Regions from separate parts of the Azospirillum sp. FG154 genome, predicted to be linked through region 2. Evidence: predicted binding sites of a transcription regulator. Region 2 holds the regulator's gene; the other holds the start of a gene.
The links. Region 2 encodes LexA, which represses DNA repair genes until DNA is damaged. Its sites were predicted from a motif close to ATGTTCTANTTTGGTTC; they were not measured.

Region 1 (7,182 bases), on a different contig from region 2:
CTGGCGGCGCTCATCGCCGTCAAATTCCTGTCCGTCGCGCTGGCGCTGGCCTGCGTGCTCGCCGTCGCCAAGATTTTCATCGGAGCCTGACGACCATGGCGACCGCCTATCAGATCATCGATCACACCTATGACGTCGTCGTCGTCGGCGCCGGCGGCGCGGGTCTGCGCGCCACCTTCGGCATGGCCGAAAAGGGCCTGAAGACGGCGTGCATCACCAAGGTGTTCCCCACGCGCAGCCACACGGTCGCCGCCCAGGGCGGCATCTCGGCGGCGCTCGGCAACATGGGCGAGGACGACTGGCGCTACCACATGTACGACACCGTCAAGGGGTCGGACTGGCTGGGCGACCAGGACGCCATCGAATACATGTGCCGCGAGGCCATCCCGGCGATCATCGAGCTGGAGCATTACGGCGTGCCGTTCTCGCGCACGCCCGAAGGCAAGATTTACCAGCGCGCCTTCGGCGGCATGACCGCGCAGTACGGCAAGACCCAGGCCTACCGCACCTGCGCCGCCGCCGACCGCACCGGCCACGCCATGCTGCACACGCTGTATCAGCAGTCGCTGAAGCATGAGGCCGAATTCTTTGTCGAGTATTTCGCGCTCGACCTCATCATGGAAGACGGCGTCTGCAAGGGCGTTCTCGCCTGGAACCTGGACGACGGCACCATCCACCGCTTCCGTGGTCAGCTCGTCGTGCTGGCGACCGGCGGTTATGGCCGCGCCTACTTCTCCGCGACCTCGGCCCACACCTGCACCGGCGACGGCGGCGGCATGATCCTGCGCGCGGGCCTGCCCTTGCAGGACATGGAGTTCGTGCAGTTCCACCCGACCGGCATCTACGGCTCCGGCTGCCTCATCACCGAAGGCGTGCGCGGCGAGGGCGGCTATCTGACCAACTCCAACGGCGAACGCTTCATGGAGCGTTACGCGCCGTCGGCCAAGGATCTGGCGTCGCGCGACGTCGTGTCCCGCTCGATGACCATCGAGATCCGCGAGGGTCGCGGCGTCGGCGAGCACAAGGACCACATCCATCTGCATCTGGAGCATCTGCCGCCGGAGATCATCCATCAGCGCCTGCCCGGCATCGCCGAGACGGCCAAGATCTTCGCGAATGTGGACGTGACCAAGGAGCCGATCCCGGTTCTGCCGACCGTCCACTACAACATGGGCGGCATCCCCACCAACTTCCGCTGCGAGGTCATCAACCCGACCGCCGAGAACCCCGACCAGGTGGTTCCCGGCCTGATGGCGATCGGCGAAGCGGCTTGCGTGTCGGTCCATGGCGCGAACCGCCTCGGCTCGAACTCGCTGCTCGATCTGGTGGTGTTTGGCCGTTCGGCGGCCATCCGCGCCGCTGAGATCGTTCAGCCGGGCAAGGCCCCGTCGGTCAAGGACAGCAGCACCGACGCGGCGCTGGAGCGGTTCGACCGCATCCGCAACGCCAAGGGGTCGATCAAGTCCGCCGATCTGCGCCTGGAGATGCAGAAGACGATGCAGAACAACTGCGCCGTCTTCCGCACCGGCGACGTGCTGAGCGAGGGCGTCAAGCTCATCGATCAGGTCTTCGCCAAGAAGGGCGACATTGCGATCAGCGACCGTTCGCTGGTGTGGAATTCCGATCTGGTCGAGGCGTTGGAGCTGGACAACCTGCTCTATCAGGCCGTGGCCACCCTGCATTCGGCGGAAAACCGTCCCGAAAGCCGTGGCGCCCACGCGCGTGAGGATTATCCGAACCGCGACGACGTGGATTGGATGAAGCACACGGCGATCTGGGTGGGCGAGGATGGCAAGACGACCTTCGGCTATCGTCCGGTCCATCTCTACACGCTGACCGACGAGGTCCAGGTGTTCCCGCCGAAGCCCCGCGTGTACTAAGGCCCCGCTCAAGGCAAGGATAGCAACCATGGTCGAATTGAACCTGCCCGCCAACTCCAAGGTCGGTGTCGGCAAGACCATCAACGTCGCGAACGGCGCCAAGCGGGCGAAGACCTTCAAGATCTACCGCTGGAGCCCGGACGACGGCCAGAACCCGCGCGTCGACACCTACATCGTCGACCTCGACAAGTTCGGGCCGATGATTCTCGACGCGATCATCTACATCAAGAACCAGGTCGACAGCACGCTGACCTTCCGCCGCTCCTGCCGTGAAGGCATTTGCGGGTCGTGCGCGATGAACATCGACGGCACGAACACGCTGGCCTGCCTGAAGGCCATCGAGGATGTGAAGGGCGACGTCACGATCTATCCGCTGCCGCACATGCCGGTGGTCAAGGATCTGGTCCCCGACCTGAACCATGTCTACGCGCAGCTCGCCTCGATCAAGCCGTGGTTGCAGACGCAATCCCCGGCCCCGAGCCGCGAGCGGCTGCAATCGCCCGAAGACCGCGCCAAGCTGGACGGCCTTTACGAGTGCATCCTGTGCTTCTGCTGCTCGACCTCCTGCCCCAGCTATTGGTGGAACGGCGACCGTTACCTCGGCCCGTCGATCCTCCTGCAAGCCTACCGCTGGATCGTCGACAGCCGCGACGAGATGACGGGCGAGCGCCTCGACAATCTTGAGGATCCGTTCCGTCTGTACCGTTGCCACACCATCATGAACTGCACCAAGGCGTGCCCGAAGGGTCTCAACCCCGCCAAGGCCATCGCCGAGATCAAGAAGCTGATGGTGGTTCGCCGCTGATCCCAACCCGCAAGGATGGGTTTTGACGCAAGCGAGGCGCTCCGCAAGGGGCGCCTCGTTTTGCGTTTTGGGATTGGCTGTTAGAGCGGGATGCGCGCTTTTTGGGCAGGATGCCCATGCCGTCGTCGGTTGACCGGGGGCGGGGAGGGGGTATGCTTGGTCGGCAATCAGCGTTTGACGCGCAAGAGCAAGGCCAAGAGAGGGAAGGAACGATTATGGGCGGCACGACGGGGCAGGCGTGGAGTTGGGTTCAGGGCGCGTGGGTCGAGGGCAATCCCCCCATCGTCGGGCCGCTGTCGCACGCGCTGTGGCTGGCGTCGGCGGTGTTCGACGGCGCGCGGGCCTTTCAGGGCGTCGCCCCCGATCTGGATTTGCATTGCGCCCGCTCCATCCGCTCGGCCATCGCCATGGGGCTGGCCCCGATGGTGACGGCGGGCGAGATCGAAGAATTGTGCTGGGACGGTATCCGCCGCTTCCCCAAGGACGCCGAGCTTTACATCCGCCCGATGTTCTACGCGGAGGCGGGATTCGTCTCCCCCGACCCGGCCAGCACCCGTTTCGTGTTGTCGGTCTATGAGGATCCGTTGCCCAAGCCGACCGGCTTCGCCGCCTGCCTCTCCACCCGCCGCCGCCCGATCCCCAGCATGGCCCCGACCGAGGCCAAGGCCGCTTGCCTCTACCCCAACGCCGGTTTGGCCCTGGTCGAGGCGCGCAAGCGCGGTTTCCAAAGCGCCATCATGCTGGACGCCATCGGCAATGTGGCGGAGTTCGCCACCGCGAATCTGTTCATCGCCAAAGACGGCGTGGCGCGCACCCCGGTTCCCAACGGCTGTTTCCTGAACGGCATCACCCGCCAGCGGATCATCGCCCTGCTGCGCGCCGATGGCGTCACGGTCGAGGAAGTCACCCTGACCCCCGACGACGTGCTGAACGCCGACGAGGTGTTTTCCACCGGCAACCATTCCAAATGCGTGCCGGTGACGAAGGTGGAGCACCGCGAATTCGCGCCGGGGCCGGTCTTCGCGCGGGCGCGGGCGCTTTATTGGGAATACGCCTTCCGCTGATTGGCCTGTTGTGGATTGGCCTGTTGCGAGTCGGGGGCGTTGAGGCGCAGGCGAACGGCGGCGTCCCGGTGATGGGCCAGGGTGGCGCAGAGCCGGGCGAGCCAATCGTCTGGCAAACAGGCGCGGGCGGGCAGGGCGGCGCGGCGGCGAGCCACCGCGATCCGGGCGTCCGCCGCCAACCGCTCGTTCAGGGCGAGGACGGCGGCCCGGCGCAAGGCGTTGGCCTTGGCCGTTCCGCCGAGCGTGGCGACGCGCAGAGCGTCGCGCGGCGGCGCGCCGTCGTAGCGGCGGTGCAGATCGGTCAGGCTGGAATCGCCGGTGGCGTCGTCGGTGCGGACCATGCGGGCTTGGTTACGCCCGCAGGACCGCCCAATCAAGGAAAATTATCCTAAAACGGAAGCCCGCTCACTGACTGGCCCAGATGATGCGCGCCATCCAGGCGATGTCGCCGCGTTGGATGGTGCGGTCGGGGTGGGCGCGGTTGATCGACAGAAGTTCGACGCGGGTGGCGGTTTCGCGGATCAACTGCTTGGCCATCACCTCGCCGCCGCGCGTGCGGACGACGACGCGGTCGTTGCGGCGGATTTGCGCGGCGGGCGACACGATGATGGTGTCGCCGTCGCGGTAGACCGGCTCCATGCTGTCGCCGGAAATCTCCAGCGCGTAGGCTTGCGGGTCGCCCAGGCTGGGGAACAGCAGCTCGTCCCAGCCGGTTCCGACGGGAAAACCGGCGTCGTCGAAATAACCGGCGCTGCCCGCCTGGGCGTAGCCGATGACCGGCACCCGCTGGAACGTGCCGGGGCCGGCGCTGTCGCCAATCAGCGACACGAAATCCGGCAGCGACACGCTGGTCGCGTCCAGCACCTTGGAGATGCTTTCGGTCGAGGGCCAACGGAGCTTGCCGTCGCCGGTCGTTCGTTTGCTTTTGTTGAAGGTGGTCGGATCCAGTCCGGCGCGCCGTGCCAGACCCGACGCGGAAAGGCCGCTTTGCGCCGCGAGGCGATCAATGGCCCGCCAGATGTCCGTGTGTTTCAGCATGGGACGATAATCTCATAAACGGCCCGCGCCGTCCCTAGGAACTTTTTCATAAAATCATTGACGCCTGGGAGAATAAGAACAAAAAAAGAACAAGAACGCCACCATCCCGGGAAAAAACCGGCGACGGTGGCCGATGTTGGGGCGCGCGGTTGGGAAACAATGCTTCGGCAAGCCTCCCGACGCCGATCCCCGCCTGATTGATGGAGACCTCCCATGCCGTGCCCGTCCCTTGCCGCCACGCCCTCCCGTCCGTCCCCGCCGCCGCGCGGCGCGATCCTCCGGGGGGGCGATCCCTACCGCATCGACGGCACGCCCTTCGACAACGCGGAAGAGGCGTGGTTCTGGTCGCTTCAGGCGGAAGACGCCAAGGCGGCGGGCGCCCGCGTGGTCGCCGGGCGCGGGCTGGTCCAGCGTCCTTGCGAACCGGCGGACGTGATGCGGGCGGTGGATCGCCTGTACCGCAGCCGCGCCCTGCTGCGCGACCATCTGCATGTGTTGGCCCATTACGGGCGGCGGCTCAGCGCCCCCGATCCCGAACGCTTCCGCGAACAGCGCGCCCATGTTCTGTGGGGCGAGGCGTTCGACCGGCTGACGCCGATCCTGCGCGACAAGGGCATCGTGCGATGAGCCGATGCCCGATGGGATCCCCCGCCGCCGCGCCGTCCATGGCGACGGCGCCCAGCCCGCCCGCCGCCTGGGTGGTGTTCCGGGGGGAAACGCCGCTGTGGTGGCTGCGTTTTCTCAAGCCGGGCTTCCGCCATTGTCTGGCCTTGCTGAACGACGGGCGCTGTTGGGTGGTGGTCGATCCGCTCGCCCCCTTCACCGACGTCGCCGTTCTGGATCTGCCGCCGGTCTTTGATTTGCCGGGCTGGTATCGCGATCAGGGGCTGGCCGTGGTCGCCGCCCCGCTGCGGCGCGGCCTGACCCGTCCGGCCCCCTGGGCGCCCTTCACCTGCGTGGAGGCGGTCAAGCGGCTGCTTGGCCTGCACGCCCCGCTGGTCCTGACGCCCTGGCAACTGCACCGCCGCCTGACCCGCGCCGCCGACGGCCTTTGAGGGAGAGTTCCAACATGCCCGATCACGCTGCGCCTCCGCCCTCACAATTCCCGCCTCTTGGCGACGCGGACTCGTCCGGCCCGCAAAGCCTGCTGGACCGCTACCGGGCGGCGCGCGAACGCCGGTCCGTCTGGGAAAGCCACTGGCAGGACTGCTACGACCACGCTTTGCCGAACGGCCAGCCCTTTCGCGGCGGCGGCACGCCGGGTGAAAAGCGGGTGGACCGCCTGTTCGACGGCACCGCCCCCGACGCGGTGGAGCAGCTCGCCGCCAGCCTGTTGTCGGAACTCACGCCGCCCTGGTCGCGCTGGTTCGGCTTTCAGCCCGGCCCAGCCTTGACCGGGGCGGAGCGCGACCGCATCGCCCCGATGCTCGACCGGGCCGCCGGGATCGTCCAGGCGCATTTCGACCGCTCCAACTTCGCGGTGGAGGTGCATCAGGCGTTCCTGGACCTCGTCACCGTCGGCACCGCCAGCCTGCTGATGGAGGAGGCCGCGCCCGGCGCGCCGTCCAGCCTGCGCTTCACCGCCGTGCCGCTGGCCGAAGCGGTGCTGGAGGAGGGGCCGGACGGTCGCCTGGACGCCACCTTCCGCCGCAGCGAGGCGACGCTCGCCCAAATCCTCCACCGCTTCCCCGCCGCCGAGCTGCCCGAGGAGCTGCGCAAACGCGGCGCCGACGAACCCGACAGCCGTTTCCCGCTGATCGAAGCGGTGTTGCCCGACGGTCTGGCCTATCGCTGGGGGGTGGTGCTGGACAGCGGTCTGGCCGATCCGTCCTGGCTGGGGCAAGGCCGCTTCGCCCAATCGCCCTTCGTCAATTTCCGCTGGCTGAAGGCGCCGGGCGAAACCTATGGCCGCTCCCCAGTGATGAAGGCGTTGCCCGACATCAAAACCGCCAACAAGGTGGTCGAGCTGGTCCTGAAAAACGCCTCCATCGCCGTCACCGGCATCTGGCAGGCCGACGATGACGGGGTGCTGAATCCGGCGACGATTCGTCTGGTGCCGGGGACCATCATTCCCAAGGCGGTGGGGTCCGCCGGTTTGACGCCCTTGGCCAATCCGGGGCGGTTCGACGTGTCGCAACTGGTGCTGGACGATCTGCGGTCGCGCATTCGTCACGCCTTGCTGGTGGATCGGCTGGGGCCGGTCGAGCAGGCGCGGATGACCGCCACCGAGGTGATGGAGCGATCCTCTGAAATGGCCCGGCTGCTGGGGGCGACCTATGGCCGGTTGCAGGCGGAAATGCTGACGCCGTTGCTGCTGCGCGCCGTCGCCATTCTGCGCCGCCGGGGCGAGATTCCCGACATCGCCGTCGATGGGCGGCTGGTGGAGTTGCAACAC
Region 2 (7,182 bases):
CGTGTTCGAGGTCGCGCCGGAGGACGCCGGGCTTCCCCGCGCCAACCTGGACGATCTGCGCGGCGGCGACGCCCAGACCAACGCGGCGGCGATCCACGCGCTGTTCGACGGCGTGCGCAGCCCCTACCGCGACATCGTTCTGTTGAACGCCGCCGCCTCCCTGCTGGTGGCGGGCAAGGCGGCGACGCTCAAGGACGGCGTGGCGCTGGCCGCCGAGGCCATCGACAGCGGCGGCGCGCGCGACCGGCTGCGCCGCCTGATCGCCATCACCAACGAGGCTGTTTCGGCATGAGCGACGTTCTCGACCGCATCAACGCGGACAAGCGCGCCCTGGTCGCCGCCCGCAAGGCCGCCCGCCCGCTGGCGCAGGTGGAAGAGGCGGCGCGCGCCGCCGACCCGACGCGCGGCTTCATCAACGCCCTGCGGCGGACGGTGGCGAGCGGGCGTTACGGCCTGATCGCCGAAATCAAGAAGGCCAGCCCGTCCAAGGGCTTGATCCGCGCCGACTTCGATCCGCCCGCGCTGGCGCAAGCCTACCGCGACGGCGGGGCGACCTGCCTGTCGGTGCTGACCGACGAACCTTACTTCCAGGGCAAGGACGCGTATCTCGTCGCCGCCCGCGCCGCCGTCGATCTGCCGGTGCTGCGCAAGGATTTCATGGTCGATCCCTATCAGATCGTCGAGGCCCGCGCGCTGGGGGCCGACGCCATCCTCATCATCATGGCCTCCCTGTCCGACGCGCAGGCCGCCGAGATTGAAGACGCCGCCATCGGCCAAGGGCTGGATGTGCTGGTCGAGGTTCACAACCGCGCGGAGCTGGACCGGGCGCTGGCGTTGAAAACCCCGCTGTTGGGCGTCAACAACCGGAATCTGAAGACGCTGGCGGTGGACATCGCGACGACGGAGGAACTGGCCGCCCATGTTCCCGCCGACCGGATGCTGGTGGCCGAAAGCGGCCTTTACAGCCCGGCGGATCTGGCGCGGATGGCGGCGGTCGGCGCGCGCTGCTTCCTGGTCGGCGAATCGCTGATGCGGCAGGCCGACGTCGCCGCCGCGACCCGCGCCCTGCTGGCCCAGGAGTAAGCCGATGCCGGACCGCGCCGCCGCCCTCCCTGCCGCCCTCCCCGCTCTCGTCATCGAACGGGAAAGCCCCCGACAGCCGGAGGCGGCGGCCCTGGTCGCGGCGTTGGACGCCTATCTCAAGGAACGTTACGCCGACGACGCCTGTCATCTGCTCGACCTTGAGGCGCTGGCGGCGGACGACGTGCGCTTTTTCCTGGCCCGCCGGGACGGGGCGGCGGTCGGCTGCGCCGCCCTGCGCGTCGATCCGTCGGGCTATGGCGAGGTCAAGCGCATGTTCGTGTCGCCGCAGGCGCGCGGCGGGCGGATCGGCGAATCTTTGCTCGACCGGCTGACCGAACAGGCCCGCGTCGAGGGGTTGAGCGCGCTTCTTCTGGAAACCGGAATCCACCAGCCCGAAGCCGTGGCGCTCTACCGCAAGGCCGGTTTCGTCACGCGCGGCCCCTACGCCAATTACCCCGACCTCCCCGAAAGCCTGTTCATGGAGCGCCCACTGTGAGCGGTTTTACCCATTTTGACGCCGAGGGGCGGGCCGTGATGGTCGACGTCTCCGACAAGGCGGACACCGAACGGACGGCGACCGCCGCCGCTGTCGTGCGGATGCGGCCGGAGACGCTGCGGCTGATACTGGACGGCGGCGTCAAGAAGGGCGACGTCCTGTCGGTCGCCCGGCTGGCGGGCATCATGGGGGCCAAGCGCACGCCGGACCTGATCCCGCTGTGCCACCCGCTGGCGCTGACCTCCGTCAAGGTCGATCTGCGTTGCGACCCCGACCGCGACGCCGTGGACGTCACCGCGACGTGCAAGCTGAAGGGACAGACCGGCGTGGAGATGGAGGCGTTGACCGCCGTCACCATCGCCGCCCTGACCGTCTATGACATGTGCAAGGCGGTGGATCGCGGCATGACGATCACCGACGTCCGTCTGCTGCACAAGGCGGGCGGCAAGAGCGGCGTCTGGGGCGCCCACGATGATTCCCTCGGTCGCGATGCTGTCGGTCGCTGAGGCGCGCGCCCGCATCCTGTCCGCCTTTTCCGCCCTTCCGGCGGAAACCGTCGCCTTGCCCGACGCGCTGGGCCGCGTGCTGGCCGAACCCGTGCTCGCCCGGCTGACCCAACCGCCCTTCGACGCCGCCGCGATGGATGGCTGGGCGGTGCGCGCCGCCGACGTCGCCAAGGCCGATCCCAACCGCCCCGTGCCCTTGCGCCGCATCGGCGAATCCGCCGCCGGTCACGCCTTTTCCGGCATTGTCCGCGCGGGCGAGGCGGTGCGCATCTTCACCGGCGCGCCGCTGCCCGGCGGGGCTGACGCCGTGGTGATGCAGGAGGATTGCGAGGCCGACGAAACCACCGTCCGGGTTGGCCGCGCCGTCGCCATTGGGCGCCACATCCGCCCGGCTGGATTCGATTTCGCCGAAGCACAGGAGTTGCTGCCCGCCGGGCGGCGGTTGACCGCGCGCGACGTCGCGCTCGCCGCCGGGGCGAACGCGCCCTGGCTCAGCGTGCGGCGGCGTCCGCGCGTCGCCGTGCTGGCGACCGGCGACGAAATCGCCCTGCCCGGCGATCCGCTGGGGCCAAGCCAGATCGTCAGCACCAACGCGCTGGGCCTCTGCGCCCTGGTCGCCACGCAGGGCGGAATCGCCCACAATCTGGGCATCGCCCGCGACACCGCCGACAGCGTCGCCGCCATGGCCGCCGGGGCGGCCGGCTGCGATCTGCTGGTGACGACCGGCGGCGCGGCGCAGGGCGATTACGACCTTGTGCGCGACGTGCTGACCGACAAGGGCGTGGCGCTGGACGTCCACGCCATCGCCATGCGGCCCGGCAAGGCGCTGATGTTCGGGCGGGCCGGATCCGTGCCGCTGCTGGGCCTGCCCGGCAACCCGGTCTCCACCGGCGTGACCGCCGTGCTGTTCCTGCGGCCCATTCTGCGGGTTCTGCAAGGGCTGCCGCCCGACGAGACGCCGGGGCCGCAGCGCGCCCGCCTCGCCACGCCGTTGAAGGCCAACGACCGGCGCGAGGATTATCTGCGCGCCGCCCTGTCCACCGACGCCGACGGCGCGCTGGTCGCCACGCCCTTTTCCCGGCAGGACAGCGCCATCACCTCGCTCTACGCCCAGGCCGATTGCCTGATCGTCCGCCCGGCCCACGCTCCGGCGGCGGCGGCGGGCGACATGGTGGGGATCGTTCCGCTGTCGGGCGGCGCGCTCAACCTCTAGCCGGTGAAACACCCCCAACGTTCGGTTATGCGGCGTTCAGACCTCTTGACGTTCTGCGGGAACCAAACTAGAACAGAAGCTAACGTTTTGCTTTTGTTCTATCAATGGTTTGGCGACCGCCGGGAGGCACCAATGCTCACGCGCAAGCAGCATGAATTGCTGCTGTTCATCCACGAGCGTCTCGGCCAGGGCGGGGTGTCTCCCTCGTTCGATGAAATGAAGGACGCGCTTGGGTTGAAGTCGAAATCAGGCATCCACCGCCTGATTACCGGGCTGGAGGAGCGCGGCTTCATCCGCCGCCTGCCCCACCGCGCCCGCGCGCTGGAAGTTCTGCGGATGCCCGAGGGGGCGGAGGCCGCGCGCGCCAAACAGGCGGCCCGCGCCAAGTTCCAGCCCAACGTCATCAAGGCCGATTTCGCCTTCACCGGGCGCGAGATCGCGTCAGCCCCGGCGGCGGAAACCGTTCAGTTGCCGCTCTATGGCCGGATCGCCGCCGGAACGCCGATCGAGGCGTTGCGCGACCAGTCCGCCTTCGTCGACATCCCGGCGACCATGCTCAGCCCCGGCGATCACTACGCGCTGGAAGTCTCCGGCGATTCGATGGTCGAGGCGGGCATTCTCGACCATGACACCGTGGTCATCCAACGCTGCGACACGGCGGAAAACGGCTCCATCATCGTCGCGCTCGTCGATGACGAGGAGGTGACGTTGAAGCGCCTGCGCCGCAAGGGCAACACCATCGCCCTGGAACCCGCCAACGCCGCCTACGAAACCCGCATCTTCGGCGCGGATCGCGTGCGGGTGCAGGGCAAGCTGGTCGGTCTGGTCCGCAAATACTGAACGGTCAGTCGCGCGGCGCCCCTGACGGCAAAGCTGGACGGGGAGGAACGCTTCCCGTCCAGGGACGATCCCCGCGCCGGTCGCGCACGCTGTCCACCCGAACGCCGTCCGCCTCCAGATAGAGCGCGTGCGCCCCCTCCTGCCGCAGGCGCCAACGGTCGATGACCAAGGGCGCCCGGCAACCGCGCGCCGACACCGGGCCAATCAGCGCGTCAACCGTTCCGCAATCCTCGTCCAGCGCGTCGGGCAGGCGGATGAAGGAGACGCTGCGGCCATGCGCGCGGTAGAGGCAGCCCAGCGCGTCGCAGCTCAGCCGGTCGTCCACCCCGCGCCCGCTGAGCGGCCAGGGCGGCGCCGCTTGCGGCTCGCCATCGCGCTGCAACCAGCTTTCGCCCGTGCGCCCCTCCGCCTTCGCCGACAGGCTGAGACGGCCCGACGCCGCGCGCACGCCCATCAGCTTGCCGTCGCCCGACACCAGAATGTCGGGGCGTTGGACCAAGGCCGGTGTCGCCAAGCCGCCGATCACGGCGACCACCCCCAGCCAGCGCCAGGGCCGCGTCCAGGCGCACAGCCAAATCCCCCCCAACACCACCGCCACGAAGCCGCCCGCCGACATCGCCGGAACGGTGATGGACGACCAGGGCAAGCCCGCGAAAAACACGGCGGTCGCGATCACCGCGCGGTCGCCCCAATTCATCGCGATCAAGGCCGGGGCCTCCAATCCAAAAGGAAGCAGGGCGTAGGCGACGAGGCTCCACGGCATCACCCAGAAGGAGGTGATGGGAATGGCGATCATGTTGGACAACACGCCGTAAAAGGCGATCTGCTGAAAATGGAACAGCGAAAAGGGCAAGGTCGCCAGCGTGGCGATGACGCTGGTCAGCACGATGCCCCCGACATAGAGGACCGACTTGCCGAACCAGCCGAAACCGCGCCGCCACGCCGCCAGCGGCGCGCTGATTCGCTCGAACGCCGCGATCAGCCCGACGACCGCCGCGAAGGACATCTGAAAGCTGGGGCCGAGCATCCCTTCGGGATCCATCGCCGTGGTGGCGATCCCGGCGAAGGCGACCAGACGCATGCTCAGCGGGTCGCGGTCCAGCATCACCGCGCCCATAATCATGCCGGTCATCAGAACCGACCGCACCGTCGGCAGCGGCGCGCCGACCAACAGGGTGTAGGCCAAGGCCGACAGGATGCCGAACAGCGCGGCGATCTTCTTGATCGGCCAGCGCAGCGCGATCCAGGGCGACAGCGCCAGCAGGGCGCGCACCACGTAAAAAAGAATCCCCGCCGCGATGCCGACATGCAGGCCGGAAATCGACAGCAGATGCGCCAGACCGCTGAAGCGGAAGGCGTCCATCGTCGCGTCGGGAATGGCGAACTCCTCGCCGTTCAGCAGGGCGGCGGTGACGCTGGCCTCGACCGGATCGGCGATGGTCGCCGCCACCCGCGCCGCGATGTGGCCGCGCGCCCGCTCGAACCAGATCGCCACCCGCGACCAGCCGGTGACGGGCGGCGCGTCGAGGATCTCCGGCGCGCCCACCGAAAAGCCGGTGGCCCCCAGCCCCATGAAATAGGCCCGGCGCTGGAAATCGAAGGCTCCCGGCTCGGCGGGCGGCGGCGGCGGCGACAGGGTGGCGCGCAGCCGGACCAGCGCGCCGGGCGCGGGCGGTGGGTGCTTGTCGGAAATGCGGATGCGGACGGCCTTCGGCGTCTCCTCCGGCCTCAACTTGCTGACCACCGGATCGCGCAAGGTCAGGCGCAAGGCGCCGGGGCGCCGCTCCACCGCCATCACCCGGCCCGTGACCACCGCCGATCCCAACTCCCGCGTCAGGATCGGCGCGGCGACCAGCGCCGCCTCGCCCTGCGCCACCAGGAAACCGGCGGCGACGACCAACAGCCCCAGCCCGACCACCAACCCCGCCAACCAGCGGCGCAAGCCCAGCATCGCAAACGCCGCCGCGCCGACCGCCGCCAGCCCCACCCACCAAGGCGGCTCAAACCGCAGCGCGAAATACAGCGCCGCGCCGCCGCCAAAGCCGACGGGGATCCACAAGACCCAGCGTTCCCGCTCCGCCGCCAATTCGCCGACCAGCCACGCCCAGCCCCACAGGACGGGCGACAGCCAGCGCCGCCAGCCCGACGGCCCCAGGGCCGCCGCCGAAGCCTCCTCCCACGCCTCATCCAACGCGCCGTGGCGCTCCGTCATCGCCGCCGCAATCCTTTTGACGCCCATGCGCGCATGGCATTGCCCCGGAACCGGGTGGCTGTGTTACACAACGCGGACGCGCCCCGCGCGCTTCCCGTTGCATTGTAGCAGCGCCGAACCCGGAATTGAGACACCGATGACCGTCGTCACCCGCTTCGCCCCCTCGCCCACCGGCTTTCTCCACATCGGCGGTGGCCGCACCGCTCTGTTCAACTGGCTGTACGCTCGTCGGATGGGTGGCAAATTCCTGCTGCGGATCGAGGACACCGACCGGCAACGCTCGACCGACGCGGCGGTGGACGCCATCCTCGACGGGCTGACATGGCTTGGCCTGGATTGGGACGGCGAGGCGGTCAGCCAGTTCGCCCGCAAGGACCGGCACGCCGAGGTGGCGCACCAGATGCTGGCCGCCGGCAAGGCCTACCGCTGCTATTGCAGCCCGGAGGAGTTGACGGCGATGCGCGACGCGCAGAAGGCCAGCGGGCAGCCGATGCGCTATGACGGCCGCTGGCGCGACCGCCCCGACTCCGACGCCCCGAACGGCGTGGCCCCCGTCATCCGCCTGAAGGCCCCGCAGGAGGGCGAAACCGTTCTGAAGGATCTCGTCCAGGGCGAGGTGACGGTGCAGAACGCCCAGCTCGACGATCTGATCCTGCTGCGCGCCGACGGCACGCCGACCTATCTGCTGGCCGTGGTGGTGGACGATCACGACATGGGCGTGACCCATGTGGTGCGCGGCGACGACCATCTGACCAACACTTTCCGCCAGATCCAGATCTTCAACGCCATGGGCTGGGATCTGCCGCAGTTCGGCCACATCCCGCTGATTCAC

Region 1: a site for LexA is predicted at 4,864-4,880, ahead of ACODS4_RS07890 (S24 family peptidase). Genes of this name have one in related genera too.

The regions. Positions count from the first base shown of each region.
Region 1 is NZ_JBMDKF010000005.1:134,298-141,479, reverse strand. It holds gene sdhD (succinate dehydrogenase, hydrophobic membrane anchor protein) at 1-90, shown strand, start outside; gene sdhA (succinate dehydrogenase flavoprotein subunit) at 96-1,880, shown strand; gene ACODS4_RS07905 (succinate dehydrogenase iron-sulfur subunit) at 1,909-2,685, shown strand; gene ACODS4_RS07900 (branched-chain amino acid aminotransferase) at 2,901-3,749, shown strand; gene ACODS4_RS07895 (hypothetical protein) at 3,725-4,090, opposite strand; gene ACODS4_RS07890 (S24 family peptidase) at 4,155-4,787, opposite strand; gene ACODS4_RS07885 (hypothetical protein) at 5,001-5,414, shown strand; gene ACODS4_RS07880 (hypothetical protein) at 5,411-5,842, shown strand; gene ACODS4_RS07875 (portal protein) at 5,857-7,182, shown strand, end outside.
Region 2 is NZ_JBMDKF010000003.1:305,162-312,343, reverse strand. It holds gene trpD (anthranilate phosphoribosyltransferase) at 1-292, shown strand, start outside; gene trpC (indole-3-glycerol phosphate synthase TrpC) at 289-1,083, shown strand; gene ACODS4_RS05610 (GNAT family N-acetyltransferase) at 1,088-1,579, shown strand; gene moaC (cyclic pyranopterin monophosphate synthase MoaC) at 1,576-2,085, shown strand; gene ACODS4_RS05600 (molybdopterin molybdotransferase MoeA) at 2,069-3,298, shown strand; gene lexA (transcriptional repressor LexA) at 3,431-4,138, shown strand; gene ACODS4_RS05590 (ComEC/Rec2 family competence protein) at 4,143-6,350, opposite strand; gene gltX (glutamate--tRNA ligase) at 6,487-7,182, shown strand, end outside.